2 regions of the Arthrobacter sp. P4_F10 genome follow, and region 1 is predicted to be linked to the other one. Evidence: predicted binding sites of a transcription regulator. Region 1 holds the regulator's gene; the other holds the start of a gene.

Region 1 (10,211 bases):
GTCGGCGAAACGCTGGAGCAGGCGGATGCCCATCTCGGGGCGCTGCTGCTCACGGCCACGGAACTGGATCATGGCCTTGACCTTGTCGCCGGCACCGAGGAAGCGGAGAGCGTGGCCGCGCTTGGTCTCGTAGTCGTGAGTATCAATCTTCAGGCGGAAGCGGATTTCCTTCAGGACCGTGTTGGTCTGGTTCTTCCGGGCCTCGCGTGCCTTGACAGCGGCTTCGTACTTGTACTTGCCGAAGTCCATCAGCTTGCACACCGGAGGCTTCGCCTGCGGTGCAACTTCAACGAGATCAAGATCGGACTCGGCAGCCAAACGCAGGGCATCCTCAATACGGACAATTCCTACTTGTTCGCCTGCAGGGCCGACCAGCCGCACCTCGGGGACGCGGATACGCTCATTGATTCTTGGCTCGCTAATGTTAAAGCTCCTGTGTTCGTGAGGGGTATTCCACCGGCAAAAAGAGAAGGCCCCCAATTGCCAGAGCAATCGAAGGCCTCGAGATCGGAGTGCCGCCCTCAGTGGGGCGACAAGCACTTTCTGCGGACCGGAGTCCGAGGTAGTGCCCGACCAGGTACCCGGCAACCTTGTCTCCTGTGAGGGAGGGGCTTCCCTAAGGAAGTTTCGCGGCTGACGCGGGTGGGAGAGAACTCCGCTTGCAAACTAAAGTCAACTCTACAGAAAGATACCCGTTCAACGCACATGTGCGTCGCCGGGCGCCATCTTCGGGCTCGAACTTCAGCCAGAAGCACAACCTGAATCACTGCAAAATAACGACATTTAGTCGGTCTGTGACAAGCTTACCAGCATGAGCACTTCAGACAGCAATTCCCACGTCTTCGAGCCCGCAGCCCCCCAGGCCGACGTCTCGCAGCAGATCCGCGACATTTCGGAAGTCCCCGCGATCGAGGTCATCACCACGGCCGCCGTGCACCTGATGAGCGCCTCCGCCGTAAAGCTCGGCCTGGCCGCCGAGGAAAATGCCCAGGACCTCAAGGACCTGGACGAGGCCCGCAAACTGATCACCGCCCTCGCCGGCCTGGTGACCGCGGCGGCGCCGGAAATCGGTTCCCAGCACGCGGGACCGTTGCGCGATGGACTTCGCTCGCTCCAGCTGGCCTTCCGCGAGGAATCAATCATCCCGGATGCTCCGGGCAAAGGCCCGGGCGAGAAGTACACCGGCCCGGTCAACTAAGTAGTAGTTTCGTCACTATGAAGCGGCGGCGGGCGGACCACTGAGGTCCGCCTGCCGCCGTCGTCGTTAACGCCCTTCGTTTGCGGTGCCGCACGCGGCGTCAGCGGACGGTCAGGCGTGGGCCAGGCGGCGGCGCCGCACGTGCTGCAGGACGAGTCCCACCAGGCAGAGGGCCACGCCTGCCAGCCCCACGGACACGAAGCCGGCCGAGGGGCCGATGAGGTCGATGAACAGCCCGGCGAGCGGCGCACCCAGGGCCACTCCGCCGGTGAGCGATGAGCCGTACCAGCCCATCGCCTCGCCGCGCCGGCTTTCGTCAACCAGTTCGGCCACCTTTTCCGAGGCCGCCGACAACACCGGCGCGCACAGCAGGCCCGGCAGCAGCGCGAGCAGGCTGAGCGTCCAGACGTCGGTCGCGAAGGCCATCGGGATGGTCAGCGCCGACATCCCCAGCAGCAAGAGGATCGGGGAGATGGGCCGGTGCATGGCGCCGTAGAGGATGCCGCCCACCACCGAGGCCGCGCACCAGAAGAGGAACACGATACCGATTTCGGCCTCGTGGCCGCCGGTCTGTAGGGCTGCAACGATGCCGACGTCGGTGCCGCTGAGGACCATGCCGGCACCGGCGGCGACAGCAAATACGGCGGCGACGGCGGCGGTGAACCAGCTGAAGTTGTGGATGACCCTGTGTCGCAGGCCGGAGCCCCGCTGGCGCCGTTCCTCGGCGGCGGCTGCCAGGGGTGCCAGTTCGGCTGCGGCCTCCTGCAGATGGGCCGGCGCGGCGGCGACGACGGCGGCTTCCGCGCATTCCAGTTCCTGCGCCTCGAGCGCGGCGTCGGGGGAAGCGCTCCGGGTGGGCGGGTTGAACCACATGAGGAAGAGTCCCGAGACGGACGTGGCTACTCCCACTACAGTCAAGCCCAGGACGGAGTGCCCGCTGGTGGCGACGACGGCTCCGACAGCGGGGCCAATCATGAAGACCAGTTCGGTGGCGATGGCGTCCAGGGTAAAGGCCGTACGGCGCTGTTCACCGGGGGCCAGCACGCCCAGCGACTGCCGCACCACGCTGAAGATGGGGAGGGTCAGCAGGCCTCCGACGAACACCAAGGGAAGCAAGGCCTCGTAGGACACGTGCGGCACGATCGACCAGATCACGGTCTCGGAGATGACGGACGGAATCAGCGCCTTACGCAGCCCCACGGTGTCAACCCGGCGCCCTCGCCAGGGCGCGCCGACAGCGATTCCGATCGTCATCACGGCGGCGGCTGCGCCGGCGGCCGCGTAGCCCTGGCCGAGGGTCAGGACGATGTGCAGGGTCAGCAGGACGCCGGCCGCCGAATGCGGTATGCGGGCGATCATGCCGACCAGCAGGAGCCGCCTGATGGGCCGGACGGCCAGCAACTGACGGTAAAGCGCGAAGTTCACGGACTACATCCTTCTGGTACTGCCACGGCAGCACCGGGAAGTCCCCCCGTTGGGCCGTCAGCTATGGTGCTGCGCGCTGCAGCTTGACCTCGATCGAATCAACCCGCTCGGCAAAGATTTCATTCCGGGCCCAGGCGTTGTTGAGGCCGGCGACGATGGACTGCACGCCGGCGGCGTCGAGCCCGTCTTCAAGGTAGAGGACCACACGGAGTTCCGGGCCGGCTCCCCCACCGGGGAGCCGCCTGCCATCGGCCGTGGCCGAGGCAACTCCACCCCCAGGATGAATTTCAACACGGCGGACCGCCGGAAAGCTAACTGCGCCCTCCCCGAGGGCCCCTGCGAGGTCCGGATCGGCGTAAGACGGCGTCCAGGTCTGCTGCTGGGCGAGGGCCCAAACCGCCGGCCTGCGCACCACGAACGTCAGGTCGGAGCCGGGATCGAGCACCAGCAGCTCGGCGCCTTCCGCGACCGCGGACAGGGCGGCGCGGGCCGCGTACACGGCGACCGGCCTGGCTTCCGGGTGCCACGCCTTCAGTGCCGCCGCCGAGGTGAACACCGGCATGGCGGTCCGCCCGTCCGGCGCCTTGAGCGTCACGAGGGCCATGTCGGCCTGTTTGTCCGAGTGCAGCTGGTCCCCGTGGGGCCCGGCCGCGGCCTCGCCCTCTTCGGCGAGCTGGGCGAGGATTGGCACGAACACCCGGGCGGTGGCAAGCGCGGCCACCACGGCCGCCTCGTCGCCCGTGCCCGCGGCGAGGCCGGCCAATGCCGCCAGGTAGCCGGCGTCGGCAGTGCCGTCGTCGTCCTCGAAATTGTGGATCTTTGCGTCATCGCCGGACAGACTGCGGCCCGCCCAGGGTTGGCCGGCGGAGTCCGTGGCCCCGCCGGCGCCGGCAAGGGCGGCCGCGATGTGTCCGGGCAGATGCCGGACCGGACCGGCCCCGGTGTCCGGCTGCGCTGCGTCACGGGAGTCGTGGGGATCGTGGGTGTGCGTCATGGGCACTGACCGCCTAGCGGCGGCCGGCTGCGTCGAGGGCCTCAGGCAGGGTGAAGTTGCCGTTGTAGAGGGCCTTGCCGATGATGGCGCCTTCGACGCCGAGCGGCACCAGGGAACGCAGGACCAAGAGGTCCTCAAGGCTGGAAATGCCGCCGGAAGCGACCACCGGTTTGCCGGTCTTCTCGACCATCTGGCGCAGGAGTTCGACGTTGGGACCCTGGAGCGTGCCGTCCTTGGTCACATCGGTGACGACGTACCGGGCGCAGCCGGCGTCCTCGAGGCGGCCGAGCACCTCCCAGAGGTCCCCGCCTTCCTTGGTCCAGCCCCGGCCGGCGAGGGTGGTGCCGCGGACATCCAGGCCGACGGCGATCTTGTCGCCGAAGCGTTCGATCACCCGGGCCGTCCACTCCGGGTTCTCCAGTGCCGCGGTGCCCAGGTTCACGCGGGCAACGCCGAGGTCGAGGGCTTTCTCGAGGGATTCGTCGTCGCGCAGGCCGCCGGAGAGCTCCACCTTGATATCGAGCCGGCCGACGACCTCGCGCAGGAGCTCGGCGTTGGAGCCGCGCCCGAACGCGGCATCCAGGTCGACCAGATGCACCCACTCAGCCCCCTGCTGCTGCCAGTTGAGGGCGGCCTCCAGCGGGGTACCGTAGCTCGTCTCGCTGCCGGCTTCGCCCTGCACGAGCCGGACGGCCTGGCCGTTGACGACGTCGACGGCGGGCAGCAGCTCAAGTACGGGCAGCGGGGTTTCGGTGGTCATCGTGGAGTCCTCAGCTTGGGGATGGTAGTTGGGAGCGGGGCCGTCAGGACGCCGGCAGGGTCAGGAGGTAGGCAGCCAGCAGCGACATTCCGGCCAGAATGTAGAAAACGATCTGCACCCAGAGCGGACTTTTCTGCTGCCGGAAGGAGATCGCGCCGCCAACCAGCAGGCCGGCGACGCCCATGAGCACCAGGGACCACATCTAGGCGGTCCGTTCCGGGGCTGCGGTTTGTTCCGGGGACGTGGGTCGCAGGCCCTGGACCCAGTTGCGCAGCAAGCGGGCGCCGGCGTCGCCGGACTTCTCCGGGTGGAACTGGGTGGCGCACAGCGGGCCGTTTTCCACAGCCGCGATGAACGGGGCACCGTGGTCGGACCAGGTCACCAGGGGCGCCGCCATCCTCGGCTGGATGACGTCGAAGTCCCAGTGCTGGACACCGTAGGAGTGCACGAAGTAGAAGCGCTCGCCCTCGACCCCGGCGAACAGCTTGGACCCCTCCGGGACGGAGACGGTGTTCCAGCCCATGTGGGGCACGACGTCGGCCGGCAACAGCTCCACCTTGCCAGGCCACTCCCCCATGCCCTCGGCTTCCGTGCCGTGTTCGACGCCGGCCTCGAACAGCACCTGCAGTCCGACGCAGATGGCCAGCACGGGGCGGCCTCCGGCGACACGGCGGCCGATCATGCGGATGGCGTCGACGGCTTTGAGTTCGCGCATGACGGTTTCGAAGGCGCCGACACCGGGGACGACGAGGCCGTCGGCGTTGAGGACGTCTTCGGGCTTGGCGCTGAGGATCACCTCGGCGCCGGCCCGCTCGAGCGCGCGGACGGCGGACCGGACGTTCCCGGAGCCGTAGTCCAGCACCGTAACGGTGGGCTTGCCCTCCGGGGACACCGGCTTGGTCGCGGCGGCGGGGTCGATGATGGCCCCGTCACGGAGCAGCGGGCCGGTCACAAAGCACCCTTTGTGGACGGAATGCCCTCGACACGGGGATCCGGTTCGACGGCTGCGCGCAGCGCCCGGGCAAAGGCTTTGAACTGGGCCTCGACGATGTGGTGGGGGTCGCGTCCGGCAGTGACGTTCATGTGCAGGCAGATCCCGGCGTGCAGCGTGATCGCCTCGAAGACGTGGCGGGTCAGGGAACCCGTGAAGTGGCCGCCGATCAGGTGGTATTCCTGGCCTGCCGGCTCACCGGCGTGGACCAGGTACGGACGGCCGGAGACGTCCACGACGGCCTGTGCGAGGGCCTCGTCCAGGGGCACGGTCGCCTCGCCGAACCGGCGGATCCCGGCTTTGTTCCCCAGGGCGGTCCGCAGAACCTCGCCGAAGGTGATGGCCACGTCCTCGACTGTGTGGTGGACATCGATGTGGGTGTCGCCGGTGGCCTTGACGGTCATGTCAATCAAGGAGTGCTTGCTGAGGGCGGTCAGCATGTGGTCGTAGAACGGGACCGACGTGCTGATGTCTGAAACGCCGGTGCCGTCCAGGTTGATCTCGACCAGGACCGAGGACTCACTGGTGGTCCGTTCCATGCGTGCGGTCCGGCCCTCGGCGGCGGTGGATCCCGTGTTGCTCATGTAGATGTGTCCTTTGGAAGAAGGCAGGGTGTTGGGCAGTCTGGCGGGGCGCTCGGGCTCCCCACCAAGTCTAGGCCTGCGGCTTTGCGGAGCCGTTCAGGATGCGTTCAAGCGCCTCAAGGAAGGCTGTGGTTTCTGTCTCAGTGCCGGCGGTCACGCGAAGGTGCCCCGGGATGCCGACGTCGCGGATCAGGACACCGGCGTCCAGCATGTCCTGCCAGACCTCATGGGGGTTCTCCAGGCCGCCGAAGAACACGTAGTTGGAATCGGAGGCGGCCGGGCTCAGGCCCAGCCGCGTCAGTTCCGCCACGATCCGGTCGCGCTGGCGCTTGATGTCCTCGACGTCCGCCATGAGCGCTCCCCGGTGGCGCAGGGCGGCCAGGGCCGCGGCCTGGGTGATGGCGGAGAGATGGTACGGGAGACGGACCAGGCGCAGGGCGTCCGCGACTTCCGGTGCGGCGGCCATGTAGCCAAGCCTTGCGCCGGCGAGGGCGAAAGCCTTGCTCATGGTGCGCGAGACGATGAGCCGCTCCCGGCCAGGCAGCAGGGTGAGCGCGCTGGGCGTGCCGTCGTGGGCGAACTCGTGGTAGGCCTCGTCAACGATCACGATGGTTTGACTGGCTTCGCCGGCGTCATAAACGGCCTCGACGACATCAAGCCCCAGCCCCGTACCGGTCGGGTTGTTCGGGGAGCACAGGAAAACAATGTTGGGCTGAAGCTCGCGCACCTGCCGGGCCGCCGATTCCGCGCTGAGCCCATAGTCCGCGGCGCGGGCACCGACGATGTACTCCGTATCCGTGCCGGAGGCCAGCAAGGGGTACATCGAATATGTGGGAGGGAACCCGAGGGCCGTCCGGCCGGGGCCGCCGAATGCCTGGAGAATTTGCTGAAGGACTTCGTTGGATCCGTTCGCGGCCCAGATATTCTCCGCGTCCAGGCCGTGGCCAAGGTATTCGGCGAGGGCCTCGCGCAGTTCGGTGAACTCGCGGTCCGGATACCGGTTCAGCCCGGCAGCGGCGGAGCTGACGGCCTCGGTGATCGCCGCGCGGACATCGGCCGGGACACCATGGGTGTTCTCGTTGACGTTGAGCAGGATGGGGACGTCCAGCTGCGGCGCACCATACGGACGCAGGCCACGCAGATTGGTTCGGAGGGGCAGTCGGTTGAGGCGCTCAAGCTGGTCAGTCACGTGACCAGTTTAAGTGGTAGCGGGACGGGCACTGAAACTGTGACGTCCGCGACTGCACTTGGGGGATGTTGCTTGGCTTGGCGGGTACTACTTGGACGGGACGAACAGCTGCTGGCCCGGCATCACACGGGCGGCGTCCAGGTTGTTCAGCTGCACGATATCGGCCACGACGTCGCGGGGATCGCGCTCCGGAGCCACCGACCCTGCAATGGCCCAGAGGGACTCCCCCGGCTGCACCGTCACGGTGACAGTCGGCGTCAGCGAGAGCTGGTCAGCGGAATCCGCTGCTTTCGCGGGAGCGTTGAGGAATCCGCTGAGCGACAGGATGAACGCCGCCAGAAGGATCAGCGGGACACCGAAGAAGACGAAGCGTCCGCGCTGGGTGAGCCGGAGCGGCGGCTGCTTCGGCCGGCGGCCGGAAACCGCGGCCCCCGCCCCGCTGCGGTGGTGATTCGTGACGCCCTGAACAAAGACGCCCTGAACAAAAGTGTCTTGAAACGCGCTTGAAGCTGACATGAACTGAGCCCTCCTGGACCATACGGTGCCGCCCGGCGTACTCCACGTACTCGCCGCCAACCGGCCGAACCTTCGAACATAGAACCGAACAGCGGATCCGAAGTGGAAACCTCGAAATCGAACACATATTCGAACCTTGCTCGTTCTGTTTTAGCACTTACTAACGAACGATGTCGAGACTCGCTAGAACAAATGTTTGAAAAAGCCCTGCGGCTGGCCTATTTTTGAGGGACAGGACAACCACTAACGAACTCCCTGTGTGAATTCGTTAGTAGTTGATCAGCAGGGTCTGACATTTCAGGCCGGAAGGTCCCGGTGACAGCAGCCACGGCAGCCGGGCGGAACGGAAAGGCGTTGGCGAACATGGCAGCACAAGCCACCGGCGGCAGGGCCACCTCACGGAGCCCGCAGCCCGCCCGGGCCCCCAAGAGCCTCACCGTCCGGCAAAAGAAAATCCTGGAGACCATCCAGCGGTCCGTCACGGACAAGGGCTACCCGCCCTCCATGCGCGAGATCGGCGACACCGTCGGCCTCGCCAGCCTGTCGAGCGTGACCCATCAGCTCTCCCAGCTTGAAAAGCTCGGCTACCTGCGGCGCGATCCGAAGCGCCCGCGGGCCATGGAAGTGCTCATGCCGCTGACCCTGGACGAGGGGACCACACCGATTTCGGGTGTCGGGAAGTCCAGCGGCCTGCGGGCCGTCGGCGGCCTCTCGGTGTCTGAGCTCGCCAGCGCCACCGACACGGCAATGGTGCCGTTCGTCGGACGCATCGCCGCCGGCGGACCCATCCTCGCGGACCAGGTAGTGGAGGACGTCATGCCGCTGCCCCGCCAGCTCGTGGGCCATGGCGAACTCTTCATGCTCAAGGTGGCTGGCGACTCGATGATTGATGCCGCGATCTGCGACGGTGACTGGGTGGTTGTCCGCCGCCAGGGTGACGCCGTGAACGGCGACATCGTTGCCGCCCTGCTGGACGACGAAGCCACGGTCAAGACATTCCGCCAGCGGGACGGCCACACCTGGCTGCTGCCGCAAAACACCCAGTACGAACCCATCCTCGGCGACCACGCCGTCATCATGGGCAAGGTCGTCTCGGTACTCCGCTCCCTCTAACCATCCCCGGCGAGGCCGCCGGCTTCAGTCCCGGCCAGCTCCCGCTTCAACGTGGGACTCAGCCGTTCGCGGAGTCCTTCGCCAGGCGCTCCAGGGCAGCCATGGCTATCGATGAATCGGTGGTGGGCCAGAACGGCGGAAGCGCGGCGCGGAGGAATCCGCCGTAGCGCTCCGTGGACAGCCGCGAATCCAGCACTGCCACCACGCCCTTGTCCGACGTCGAACGGATCAGCCGTCCGGCGCCCTGCGCGAGCCGAATGGCGGCGTGCGTGGCCGAGACGGACATGAAGCCATTGCCGCCCGCCTGGGCGACGGCCCGCGAGCGTGCCGTCATCAGCGGGTCGTCCGGCCGCGGGAAGGGAATCCGGTCTATAACCACCAGCCGGCAGGACACCCCAGGAACGTCGACGCCCTGCCAGAGGGACATTGTGCCGAACAAACAGGTGTCCGGCTCGTCGGCAAATTGCCGCACGAGCGCCGTCATGGTCGACTCCCCCTGGCACAGGATGCTGAGGCCCAGCCGGGGCCGCATGGCCTCGGCGGCTTCCTCCGCCGCGCGCCGCGAGGAAAACAGGCACAAGGCACCGCCACGGGAAGCGCGGATCAGCTTCTCCAGCTCATCCAAGGCCTCGGGGGAAGTCCCGCGGCCGGGTTTGGGCAGGTGCCGGGCGACATAGAGGATGCCCTGCTTCGGATAGTCGAACGGGGACCCGACGTCGACCCCGGTCCAGCTCGGGGCGCCATTGCCAACGAGGCCGAGGCCTCCGGCTGCAGGCTCGAAGGCAGCGCCAATGGCCAGTGTGGCCGAGGTCAGGATGACGGTGTGGTCCGCGAACAAACCCTCGCGCAAACGCCCCGCGACGCTCAACGGGGCAACATTGATCAGGGCCGGCGCGCTCTCGTCAGGCTGGGAGTAGCCCTGCACCGGGTCGAAGCTGCTGTTGCGGGAGAACCACACTACTTCGCGGTTTTCGCGCGCGGCCAGGAGGCGCTCACAGAGTTCCAGGATGACCATCAGGCGTGAGCGCGCCAGCTGGCGTCCGCCGTCGGCCGTCGTGGAGCTGTCGCCCTTGGAATCGGACAGGGCGGCGCGGCACGCGTCGCGCAGTTGGTCGATGCAGTCCAACTGCCCGCTGTTCAGGCCGTTGGGCATCAGCCCGCTGGGGACCCCGTCGATGGCCAGCTCCAGGTGGGCTGCGGCATTGTTCAGCGCGTCCACGGTGATGCCCGTATGTTTCCGGGCCCCGGACGCGGCTGCGTGCACCATTGCCACGGAGAGCTGACCTGAGACCGCGCCTGTGACGCGGTCCTGAAGTTCGTGCGCCTCGTCCACCACCACGACGTCGTACTCGGGCAGCACCGCCAGGCCCTCGAAGGCGCTGACGGCGAGCATGGCGTGGTTGGTGACCACGACGTCGGCGTCGGCGGCGTTCTGCCGTGC
Region 2 (10,211 bases), on a different contig from region 1:
ACGGCGCGGATGTGGTCGTCGTGGCCGTGCGTGAGCAGGATCGCCGTGACCTTCCTTCCCGCCACAGCGGCGGCGACGGCGGCGGGATCGTGGGCCGGGTCGATGATGACGCATTCGGCGTCATCCCCGAGGATCCAGACGTTGTTGTCAACCTCCCACGTGCCGCCGTCGAGCGAAAACGTCCCGGAGGTGACCAGCCGGTCGATCCGGACGCTCACAGCTCCACCACCGAGCGCAGCACCGCGCCGGCGTGCATCTTCGTGAAGGCTTCCTCGATCTGCTCGATCGTGATCCGTTCCGTCACGAAGGCGTCGAGGTCCAGCTTGCCCTGCCGGTAGAGGCTGATGAGCGTGGGGAAGTCGCGCGAGGGAAGGCAGTCGCCGTACCAGGAGGACTTCAGCGAGCCGCCGCGGCCGAAGACGTCCAACAGCGGGAGTTCCAGCGTCATCTCGGGGCTCGGCACGCCCACCAGGACCACCGTGCCGGCGAGGTCCCGGGCGTAGAAGGCCTGCTTGTACGTTTCCGGGCGGCCGACGGCGTCGATCACCACATCGGCGCCGAATCCGCCGGTCAGTTCGCGGATTGCCTCCACGGGGTCGACGGCGGACGAATCCACCGTGTGGGTTGCGCCGAGCTCCGTGGCGCGCTGGAGCTTCTTGGCGTCGATGTCGACGGCGATCACGGTGGTGGCGCCGGCGAGCGCTGCGCCGGCGACGGCTGCCACGCCCACTCCGCCGCAGCCGATCACGGCGACTGAATCGCCGCGCTGGACGTTTCCGGTGTTGATCGCCGCGCCGATGCCTGCCATGACGCCGCAGCCGAGCAGGCCGACGGCGGCGGGATCGGCGTCGGGGTCCACCTTGGTGCACTGGCCGGCGGCCACGAGGGTCTTTGCGGCGAAGGCGCCGATGCCCAGCGCGGCCGTCAGCTCCGTGCCGTCCTCCAGGGTCATCTTCTGGGTGGCGTTGTGGGTGTTGAAGCAGTACTGCGGCTGACCTCGCCTGCAGGCACGGCACTCGCCGCAGACGGCCCGCCAGTTCAGCACCACGCGGTCACCGGGGGCGACCTCGGTGACGTCCGGTCCCACGGCACTGACAACGCCGGTGGCCTCGTGGCCGAGCAGGAACGGGAAGTCGTCGTTGATCGCGCCCTGTTTGTAGTGCAGATCGGTGTGGCAGACGCCGCAGGTCAGGATGTCCACGAGGGCCTCGCCGGGGCCGGGGTCCGGCACCAGGATCGTCTCCAGGGTGACGTCGGCATTCTTGGAACGGACTACTGCGGCCTTGACTTTATGGACCATGAAACAAGCTCCTCTGCTCTGAACGCGGATTTCTCGCACAACTTACTGGCACAACGGGCGGCGGCGCGGCCCTTTGGAGGCCGCGCCGTCGTGGGTTGGTGTTGTCCTTGGATACAGGAAGGGACTAGGCCGCGAGCCGGCTCTTGACCTCTGCTGCGGAGGGGTTCGTGGCGGCGGTGCCGTCCGGGAACAGCACCGTGGGGACGGTGCGGTTGCCTCCATTGAGCTGCTCGACGAGATCGGCGGTGCCTTCGACTTCCTCGATGTTGATCTCGGTGTACCCGATGCCCTGCGCGTCCAGCTGCTTCTTCAGCCGGTTGCAGTAGCCGCACCACGTGGTCGAAAACATGGTGATGGTGCCGGATTCGGGGGTGAAGTCCACGAAGTTCTCCTCAAGCTTGTGGTTGGGGCCGGCGAGTACGGCCGGGCGCCCACTGAAGTCATACGTCACTGCCAACAACCGTACCCCGCAGCCCGCTATTCCCGCAGGCACAGGGCGGAGCCAGGGTGCGGATGACATGGAATGGGCGCGGTGGCATGCTGGTGCCATGTGTGGACGCTACGTGATGGCCCGGGCCGTCGGAGACCTGCTGGCCGAATTCGACGCCGGGCTGGAGGACGAGATCGCGATTCCGCCGTCGTGGAACGTGGCCCCGACGGCGGATGTGCCGATCCTGCTCGAACGGCTGGTGGACGGAGAGCCGGTCCGCCAACTGCACATTGCGCGCTGGGGTCTGGTGCCCTCCTGGGCCAAGGATCCGGGAATCGGGTCCAAGATGATCAATGCCCGCAGCGAGACGGTGCTGGAGAAGCCCGCCTTCCGGAAAGCGACCCGCGCCCGTCGCTGTGCCGTGCCCGCGGACGGCTACTACGAGTGGAAGGGCGAGGGCCGCAGCAAGCAGCCCTACTACGTCCATCCCAAGGACGGGCACCCCATTGTCTTCGCGGGTCTATATGAATGGTGGAGGGACCCGTCCAAGGCAGAGGGCGACCCGGAGCGCTGGATGCTCTCGACCTCGATCATGACCACCGACTCCCCGCCGGAGGGCTACGCCGGGGGGATGCTGGCCGAGCTGACCGCGCTGCACGACAGGGTTCCGCTGCCCATGAACCGCGAGACCATGCAGACGTGGCTGGACCCGCAGGCCGATGACGCCGCCGGACTCGTGGACCTGGTCCGGGCCGGGGCGCACGACGTCGCGGAAGGCTGGACGATCGACGCCGTCGGCACCGCTGTCGGTAACGTCAAGAATGACTCACCGGAACTCATCCAGCCGGTGGGGGGCCTGTTCTAGCGGCGGCGCCCTCAGGTCCGGTACCAATAGTCAGAGCGTCACTGTGCCGCCGCCGTCGACCGCCCAGCCGGGGTTGAAGGCGATCTCCCAGCGGTAGCCGTCGGGATCGGCAAAGTAGCCGGTGTAGCCGCCCCAGGGCTGGGTCTTCGGTGCCGCGACGATGAGGGCTCCCGCGGACTCGGCTTCGGCCATCACCCAGTCGACTTCCGCCGTGCTGGCCAGGTTGTGGCTGAGGGTGATGCACGCAACGCCGGCAGGGGGATCCGTGGCCGCTTCGGACTGCATTTGGCCCGCGTCCCAGAGCGAGAGGATCAGTCCGTGGTTGACCTGGATGAAGAGCACCTCGCCGGGGACTTCCCGGTGGACCGGCCATCCCAGGCCATCGACGTAGAAGCGGCGTGAGGCGTCAACACTGCGGACACCCAGCGAAATTAAGTCGACTCGTGGCTGCATCTTTCGATACTGTCATGCACATGCCCACAAATCACGCAGACGACAAGACCGCCCAGGCCGACCGGGAACAGCTCGCCGCCGTGCGCGTGGCTGTTGACGAGGTGGACGAGCAGATCGTGTCCTTGATCGGGCGCCGCGAACGGCTGATCCGGATCGCCGGGACCCTCAAGGCGGACAGCGCGGAGGTCCGTGCGCCCGGGCGCGTGGAGCGGGTCATCGAACACGTCCGCGCCACGGCGGAACAGAAGGACATCGACGTCGAACTCGTCGAGAAGACCTACCGGGCGATGATCGACGCCTTCATCACCCTCGAGCTGGAAGTGTACAAGTCCACTTCATAGCAAGGGCTTGTTGGAACGTGCTTAGAGGGACTCTTCGACAGGCACGTTGGCCTGGTATTCCCGGCCGTCACAATCGCTGAAGGCGGTCATGAGGTGGCCCTTGGGCAGGCCCAGCACCGTCGCGATGGGGAAGTTTCCGGTGATGGTGTTCCCTGAGTGTTCCACGCCTGTGAGGTCGAAGTTCTCTTCCGTGCCGTCATGGTTGAAGAAGTAGAAGGAGACCGCCTCGCCGTTCATGAACTCAATTCCCAGTCTGCGTTGATGGGAATAGTCCGGCTCGGCCGCGAGCAGGCCCACCACGTAGGCGCCTTGCCCCGGGATATTTCCGTCGATATCGAAGGTCGCCACCAAGGTTGAATTCTTGGCGGCGACCTTTACGTGCTTCAGGAGTGCGATATGGGAGCTCATGGCTCAATCCTGCTACCTGTGCCATCGTCCGTCCACCCCCGATCTGGGTTTTGTCGCCTTTCCGACGTAGACTGAATTTATTCGAAGATATGTTCGAATAAATCAGAAACGCTAGAAGGCGGCATCTAGAAGACGGAATCTAGAAGACGGAATCTAAGCGGGGACTGGGCCGGCTCCAGCCCGGACTGGGTCGGGAGGCAACGTGGGCATGTTCAGCGAGTCCGTGGATGTTCTCTGCACGCCCTCGGGCCAGCCCCTGCGCCTCGACTGGGCCGGCCGGCGCTACACGGTCTGCGCGGAACCCGTCCGCTGGTATGAACGCCGCCAATGGTGGGCGGAGGAAAGCCGGGCGCCGCTCGGGAGCGGCCCGGGCCTGGTGGATCACGAGATCTGGCGGGTCCAGGTGCGTGCCGCCGGGGACCACGCCGCGGCCTCCACCCTCACCCTTGACCTGACCCGGCATATCAGCAGCGGCCGGTGGCGGCTCCTGAGGATCCACGACGCCCTGCAGCCCCTCCGGAAGCCCGAAACAGCATGAACTTCACCCATTTGCATGTCTCCACCGCCTTCAGCGCCCACTATGGCGTCTCCTGGCCGGATGAACTGGCCGGCGCGGCCGCAGCCGACGGCGCCACCGCGCTGGCCTGCACGGACCGCGACGGGCTGTACGGCACCATCAAGCACCTGAAGGCGTGCATGGCAGCCGGGCTCGATGCGATCATCGGGGTGGACCTTGCGGTCTTTGACGACGACGGTGACCTCCGCACCCTGGTCGGGGGACGCGTCGTTGTGCTGGCGCACGGCCACAACAACGGCGCCGGCTACCGGGCGTTGTGCCGGCTGATCTCCGACGCCCATGCCCGCACTACGGGGAAGGTGCAGGGAGCGGTGCCGGTGGCCGTCACCCGGGCGGAACTGGCCTCCCGCACCCTGCACCCGGAAACCCTCCAGCCGGTCCTGACAGTGCTGATCGGCCCGGACTCCGACGTCGGCCGGGCGATGGGCGGCCGGCGTTACCTGCGGCCCCGCACCCTGTTCAAACGCTGGCTGGACGCCATGCCCCCAGGGACCCTGGCCGCCGAGGTTGTGTCCCAGCTCAGCCCGCCAGGGGAACCGCTGAGCACCGCCCATGCGGTGCGCATGCTCAAGCTCGCCGCAGAGCACGGGGTGCCGGCCGTGCTGAGCAACGCCGTGCGTTATGTGGCCGAGGACGGCGCGGCCACCGCCGATGTGCTGGACTCGGCCCGGACGCTTAAATCCCTCCCCGAGCTCTCCGCCGCCCCGCTGCTGCAGCCCAACGGGCAGGGCTGGCTCAAATCGGCGGCCCAGATGCTGCAGCTGGGCAAGGAGATCATCCACGCCGCCGGCTACGGCACGGCGGACCTCAAACGGCTCCTGGCCCAGACCGAGGCGCTCGCGGACCGCTGCCGCATGGATCCTGTGGCTGACATGGGCTGGAAACAGCCCGTGGTCCCGGAAGCATCCGTGATCGGGATCGACGGCGACGCGCTCGCCGAACTGACCCTGCGCTGCGAGGCCGGCATCGGCCGCCGCTTCCCTGGAATCTCCGGGCAGCGGGAACAGCAAATGCGGACCCGGCTGGGGCACGAGCTCCGGATCATCGACACGCTGGGCTTCGCCTCCTACTTCCTGACCGTCGCAGAGGTCTCCCGGATGATCCTTGCCCTGGGCGTGAGGGCGGCCGCGCGCGGTTCGGGCGCCTCCAGCCTGGTCAACTACCTGATCGACATCAGCCAGGTGAACCCACTCCAGCACGACCTCATCTTTGAGCGCTTCCTCTCCCGCGACCGTGCCACGCTGCCCGACATCGACATCGACGTCGAGAGCGCCGAAAGGCACAACGTCTACCGGAAGATCTTTGAGCGTTTCGGCGCCGAACGCGTCACGCTGATGAGCATGCAGAATGGCTACCGCGCTCGCGGTGCCGTGCGCGATGCCGGCCTGGCCCTGGGCATGGACGACGGCGAGGTCGGGGAAATCGCCAAGCAGCTGTGGCGGTTCTCGGCCCGGCACTTCCGCGAAGCCCTCGTGGAGAAACCCGAGCTGAAGGAATTCGCGGACCGGGTGGAGCAGCGCGGTTTCACCGAAAACCAGCAGCTGGACCTGCTGGTGGACCTCACGGAGCGGCTGGACCGGCTGCCACGCCACATCTCCATGCACCCGTGCGGCGTGATCCTCGGCGATGCCACCCTGCTGGACCGCACCCCCGTCCAGCCCAGCGGCCTGGGCCTGCCCATGAGCCAGTTCGACAAGCACGACATGGACCCCATGGGCATGCTCAAACTCGACGTCCTGGGTGTCCGGATGCAGAGCGCCATGGCCTTTGCGGTCCGGGAGGTGATCCGGCTGCACCCGACCAAGGCCGAGGTGGTGGCCGCCGGCGCGCATCCGGCCGGCCCGGACGGGACGGGCCCGGATTACATCGCCGAGGACGGGCGCATCGACCTCAACGCGGTCCCGCTCGATGACGAGCCAACCTTTGAACTGATCCGAAGCACCCACACCCTGGGCTGCTTCCAGATCGAATCCCCGGGCCAGCGCGAACTGATCGGGAAAATGGCTCCCCGGGATTTCAACGATCTCATCATTGACATCTCGCTGTTCCGCCCCGGCCCGATGAAATCTGACATGGTCCGGCCCTTCCTGGAGCACCGGCATGGATTCGCCCCCGAGGTCTATCCGCATCCCGACCTCAAACCGGTCCTCAAGGAGACCCACGGGGTCACGGTTTTCCACGAACAAATCCTCAAGACCTTCGACGTCATGACCGGGTGCGGGCTGGCGCGCGCCGACGAGTTCCGCCGGGCGCTGGGCAATGAGGTGCTGGAAGCCAGGGTGGAGGAGTTCTTCCGGAAGGAGGCGCGGACCCGGAACTACAGTCCCGAGGTGGTGGACAAGGTCTGGGGCACGCTGAAGGCCTTTGGCAGCTTCGGGTTCTGCAAGGCCCACGGAGCCGCCTTCGCCGTGCCCACCTACCAGTCGGCCTGGCTCAAGGCGCACCACCCGGAGGCCTTCCTTGCAGGGCTCTGGGAACACGACCCCGGCATGTACCCCAAACGCCTGCTCGTGGCCGAGGCCCGCCGGCTGGGGATCCCCATCCTTCCCCTCGACATCAACCGGAGCCAGGCAGAGTACCGGGTGGAGCGGGTGGAATCCGGGCCGGACCGGGGCAGGCTGGGCATCCGGCTGAGCCTGAACGGCATCTTCGGGCTCTCCGGCGCCGAGCTGAAACGGATAGTGGCCGGCCAGCCCTACGACTCGCTGGCGGACCTGCGCGCCCGGTCGCGGCTGAGCAGGCCCAGCATCCAGCGCCTGGCCCAGCTGGGCGCCTTCGATTCGCTGCACCGGGCGTCCGGGGGAGCCGCCAACCGGGCGGACCTGGTCCAGCACCTGCAGAAGCTCCAGGCCCGCCCCCTGCGGAAGGGCGTGGAGGTCATTGAGGGCCAGCTGGCGTTGCCGCTGGGGGACGTGGAACTGAGGAACCTGTTGGCTGTGCTGCCCGCGCCCAGCATGGTGGACAACGTCCGGGCGGAACTGGACCTGATGGCCGTGGACGTCAGCGAGCACCTCATGACCAGCCACCGCCCGCTGCTGGACCGGCTCGGCGTCATCACAGCGGACAAGCTGCTGGGACTGCGCAACGGCACTGATGTGCTGGTTGCCGGGGTCCGTGTGGCCACCCAGACCCCGCCCATGCGGGGCGGCCGGCGGGTGGTGTTCATCAGCATCGACGACGGCACGGGCTGCGTGGATTCGGTCTTCTTCCACGAAGCGCAGGAGCAGTCCGGATCCTTGCTGTTCGGCACCCGCCTGCTGCTGATCCGCGGCACCACCCGCCGGACCGGGCCGCGGGGGATCAGCATCAGCGCCAGCATGGCCTGGGACCTCAGCCGCCCGGAGTCCCTGCCGTTCCCGGAATCCGTTGCCGGCGCCACCGTCCAGCACGAGCCTTACCTGTCCGGCCCCCTGGACGGGATCGGCAGGAACCTCGCCATCACCGGGCTGGGCGGCTGACCGCCCGTCGGTGCGGCCACCGCGGGGCTGAGGCGCGGCTGCGGCTGGGCTGCGGCTGCTCTAGGTTTACTGCCCCGGCGCGTTGGTTGGCCTCTGGAGAAACCGATAGCATGGACGAGGCTGGCTGTGGTCCCCGTACGCCACAAGCTACGAAGCCTTAACTTTGAATAGGAGACACCCGTGTCAGATGCCCAGCAGATCACCCTTCTCGTCGACGGCGAAGAGACCAAGGTGACTACCGGGACCACCGGCGCGGAACTCTTCTTTGAGCGCCGCGACGTCGTTGTGGCCCGCGTTAACGGCGAGTTGAAGGACCTGGACCAGCCCCTTCCCGAGGACGCCGCCGTCGAGGCCGTCACCATTGATTCCCCGGACGGGCTCAACGTCCTGCGCCACTCCACCGCCCACGTCATGGCCCAGGCCGTGCAGCAGCTGCGCCCGGACGCGAAGCTCGGCATCGGCCCCTACATCACGGACGGCTTCTACTTCGACTTCGATGTCGCGGAACCGTTCACCCCGGAAGACCTCCGCCAGCTCGAAAAGATGATGCAGAAGATCATCAACCAGAACCAGAAGTTCGTGCGCCGCGTGGTGTCCGAGGACGAGGCCCGCGAGGCGATGAAGGACGAGCCCTACAAGCTCGAACTGCTGGGCAAGAAGAATGACGCCGCCGAGGCCGGCGAGGGCGTCAACGTGGAGGTCGGCGCCGGCGACATCACCATCTACGACAACGTGGACCGCAAGAGCGGGGACAGCATCTGGTGCGATCTGTGCCGCGGCCCGCACCTGCCGAACACCAAGCTGATCTCCAACGCCTTCGCCCTGACCCGGTCCTCGGCCGCCTACTGGCTGGGCGACCAGAACAACCAGCAGCTGCAGCGCATCTACGGCACCGCCTGGCCCACCAAGGACGCTCTCAAGGCCTACCAGGAGCGCATTGCCGAGGCCGAGCGCCGCGACCATCGCAAACTCGGCGCGGAGCTGGACCTGTTCTCCTTCCCGGACGAGCTCGGCTCAGGCCTGCCGGTCTTCCACCCCAAGGGCGGCATCATCCGTAAGGCCATGGAGGACTACTCCCGCCAGCGCCATGTGGATGCGGGCTACGATTTCGTCTACACCCCGCACATCACCAAGGGCCACCTCTACGAGGTCTCAGGCCACCTGGACTGGTACAAGGAGGGCATGTTCCCGGCGATGCACATCGACGCGGAGCTGAACGAGGACGGCACGGTGCGCAAACCCGGCCAGGACTACTACCTCAAGCCGATGAACTGCCCCATGCACAACCTGATCTTCCGGTCCCGCGGACGCTCCTACCGCGAACTTCCGCTGCGGCTCTTCGAGTTCGGCTCGGTCTACCGCTACGAGAAGTCCGGCGTGGTGCACGGCCTGACCCGGGTCCGGGGCATGACCCAGGACGACGCCCACATCTACTGCACCCGCGAGCAGATGAAGGACGAGCTGACCACCACGCTGAACTTCGTCCTCGGCCTGCTCAAGGACTACGGCCTGGACGACTTCTACCTTGAGCTCTCCACCAAGAACGAAGACAAGTTCGTGGGCGACGACGCCACATGGGAGGAAGCCACCCGCACCCTCGCCGAGGTGGCCGAAGCCTCCGGGCTTGAGCTCATCCCGGATCCGGGCGGAGCCGCGTTCTACGGCCCCAAGATTTCCGTCCAGACCAAGGACGCGCTCGGCCGCACCTGGCAGATGTCCACCATCCAGCTGGACTTCAACCTGCCTGAACGCTTCGAGCTCGAGTTCCAGGCCGCGGACGGCACCCGGCAGCGGCCCGTGATGATCCACCGCGCCTTGTTCGGCTCAGTGGAGCGCTTCATGGGCGTGCTGACCGAACACTACGCCGGTGCCTTCCCCGCCTGGCTGGCGCCCGTGCAGGTGGTGGGCATCCCGGTGGCGGAGGCTTTCAACGACTACATGTTCGACGTCGTGGACCAGCTCAAGGCGGCCGGCATCCGCGCCGAGGTGGACATCTCCTCGGACCGTTTCCCGAAGAAGATCCGCACCGCCAGCAAGGACAAGATCCCGTTCGTGCTGATCGCCGGCGGAGACGACGCCGACGCGGGAGCCGTGTCCTTCCGCTTCCGTGACGGCAGCCAGGACAACGGCGTGCCCGTGGCCGAGGCCGTCCAGCGGATCGTCGACGCTGTCCGAAACCGGACCAGCTAGGCAGACGGAAGGCAGCGCGTGCAGGAAACCACAGGGGCCGGGCCGGAGTATCCGGGCGACCACGCCGTGACGGACGACTTCGGCCTGGCCGGGGTCCCGGACGCTTTCCAGCGCCTGTGGACCCCGCACCGGATGGCGTACATCAAGGGCGGCCAGCAGCAGTTCAAGAACCCGGACGACTGTCCGTTC

Evidence for each region. The regulator LexA, encoded in region 1, represses DNA repair genes until DNA is damaged. The targets are predictions, from matches to a motif close to TCGAACANNTGTTCGA.
Region 2: AC1DR1_RS13060 (DUF6504 family protein) is a predicted target of LexA. The motif match lies at 3,879-3,894, and genes of this name have one in related genera.

What each region holds. Positions count from the first base shown of each region.
Region 1 is NZ_JBFUJJ010000013.1:38,054-48,264, forward strand. It holds gene infC (translation initiation factor IF-3) at 1-381, opposite strand, end outside; gene AC1DR1_RS14280 (DUF1844 domain-containing protein) at 812-1,198, shown strand; gene AC1DR1_RS14285 (MFS transporter) at 1,310-2,623, opposite strand; gene AC1DR1_RS14290 (SseB family protein) at 2,685-3,617, opposite strand; gene priA (bifunctional 1-(5-phosphoribosyl)-5-((5-phosphoribosylamino)methylideneamino)imidazole-4-carboxamide isomerase/phosphoribosylanthranilate isomerase PriA) at 3,631-4,377, opposite strand; gene AC1DR1_RS14300 (hypothetical protein) at 4,421-4,579, opposite strand; gene hisH (imidazole glycerol phosphate synthase subunit HisH) at 4,580-5,329, opposite strand; gene hisB (imidazoleglycerol-phosphate dehydratase HisB) at 5,326-5,952, opposite strand; gene AC1DR1_RS14315 (histidinol-phosphate transaminase) at 6,023-7,141, opposite strand; gene AC1DR1_RS14320 (LysM peptidoglycan-binding domain-containing protein) at 7,229-7,657, opposite strand; gene lexA (transcriptional repressor LexA) at 8,021-8,770, shown strand; gene AC1DR1_RS14330 (ATP-dependent DNA helicase) at 8,829-10,211, opposite strand, start outside.
Region 2 is NZ_JBFUJJ010000010.1:114,169-124,379, forward strand. It holds gene AC1DR1_RS13025 (MBL fold metallo-hydrolase) at 1-218, opposite strand, end outside; gene AC1DR1_RS13030 (S-(hydroxymethyl)mycothiol dehydrogenase) at 215-1,300, opposite strand; gene AC1DR1_RS13035 (mycoredoxin) at 1,425-1,682, opposite strand; gene AC1DR1_RS13040 (SOS response-associated peptidase) at 1,849-2,595, shown strand; gene AC1DR1_RS13045 (VOC family protein) at 2,626-3,048, opposite strand; gene AC1DR1_RS13050 (chorismate mutase) at 3,063-3,389, shown strand; gene AC1DR1_RS13055 (hypothetical protein) at 3,411-3,797, opposite strand; gene AC1DR1_RS13060 (DUF6504 family protein) at 4,000-4,335, shown strand; gene AC1DR1_RS13065 (DNA polymerase III subunit alpha) at 4,332-7,832, shown strand; gene thrS (threonine--tRNA ligase) at 8,013-10,022, shown strand; gene AC1DR1_RS13075 (HIT family protein) at 10,041-10,211, shown strand, end outside.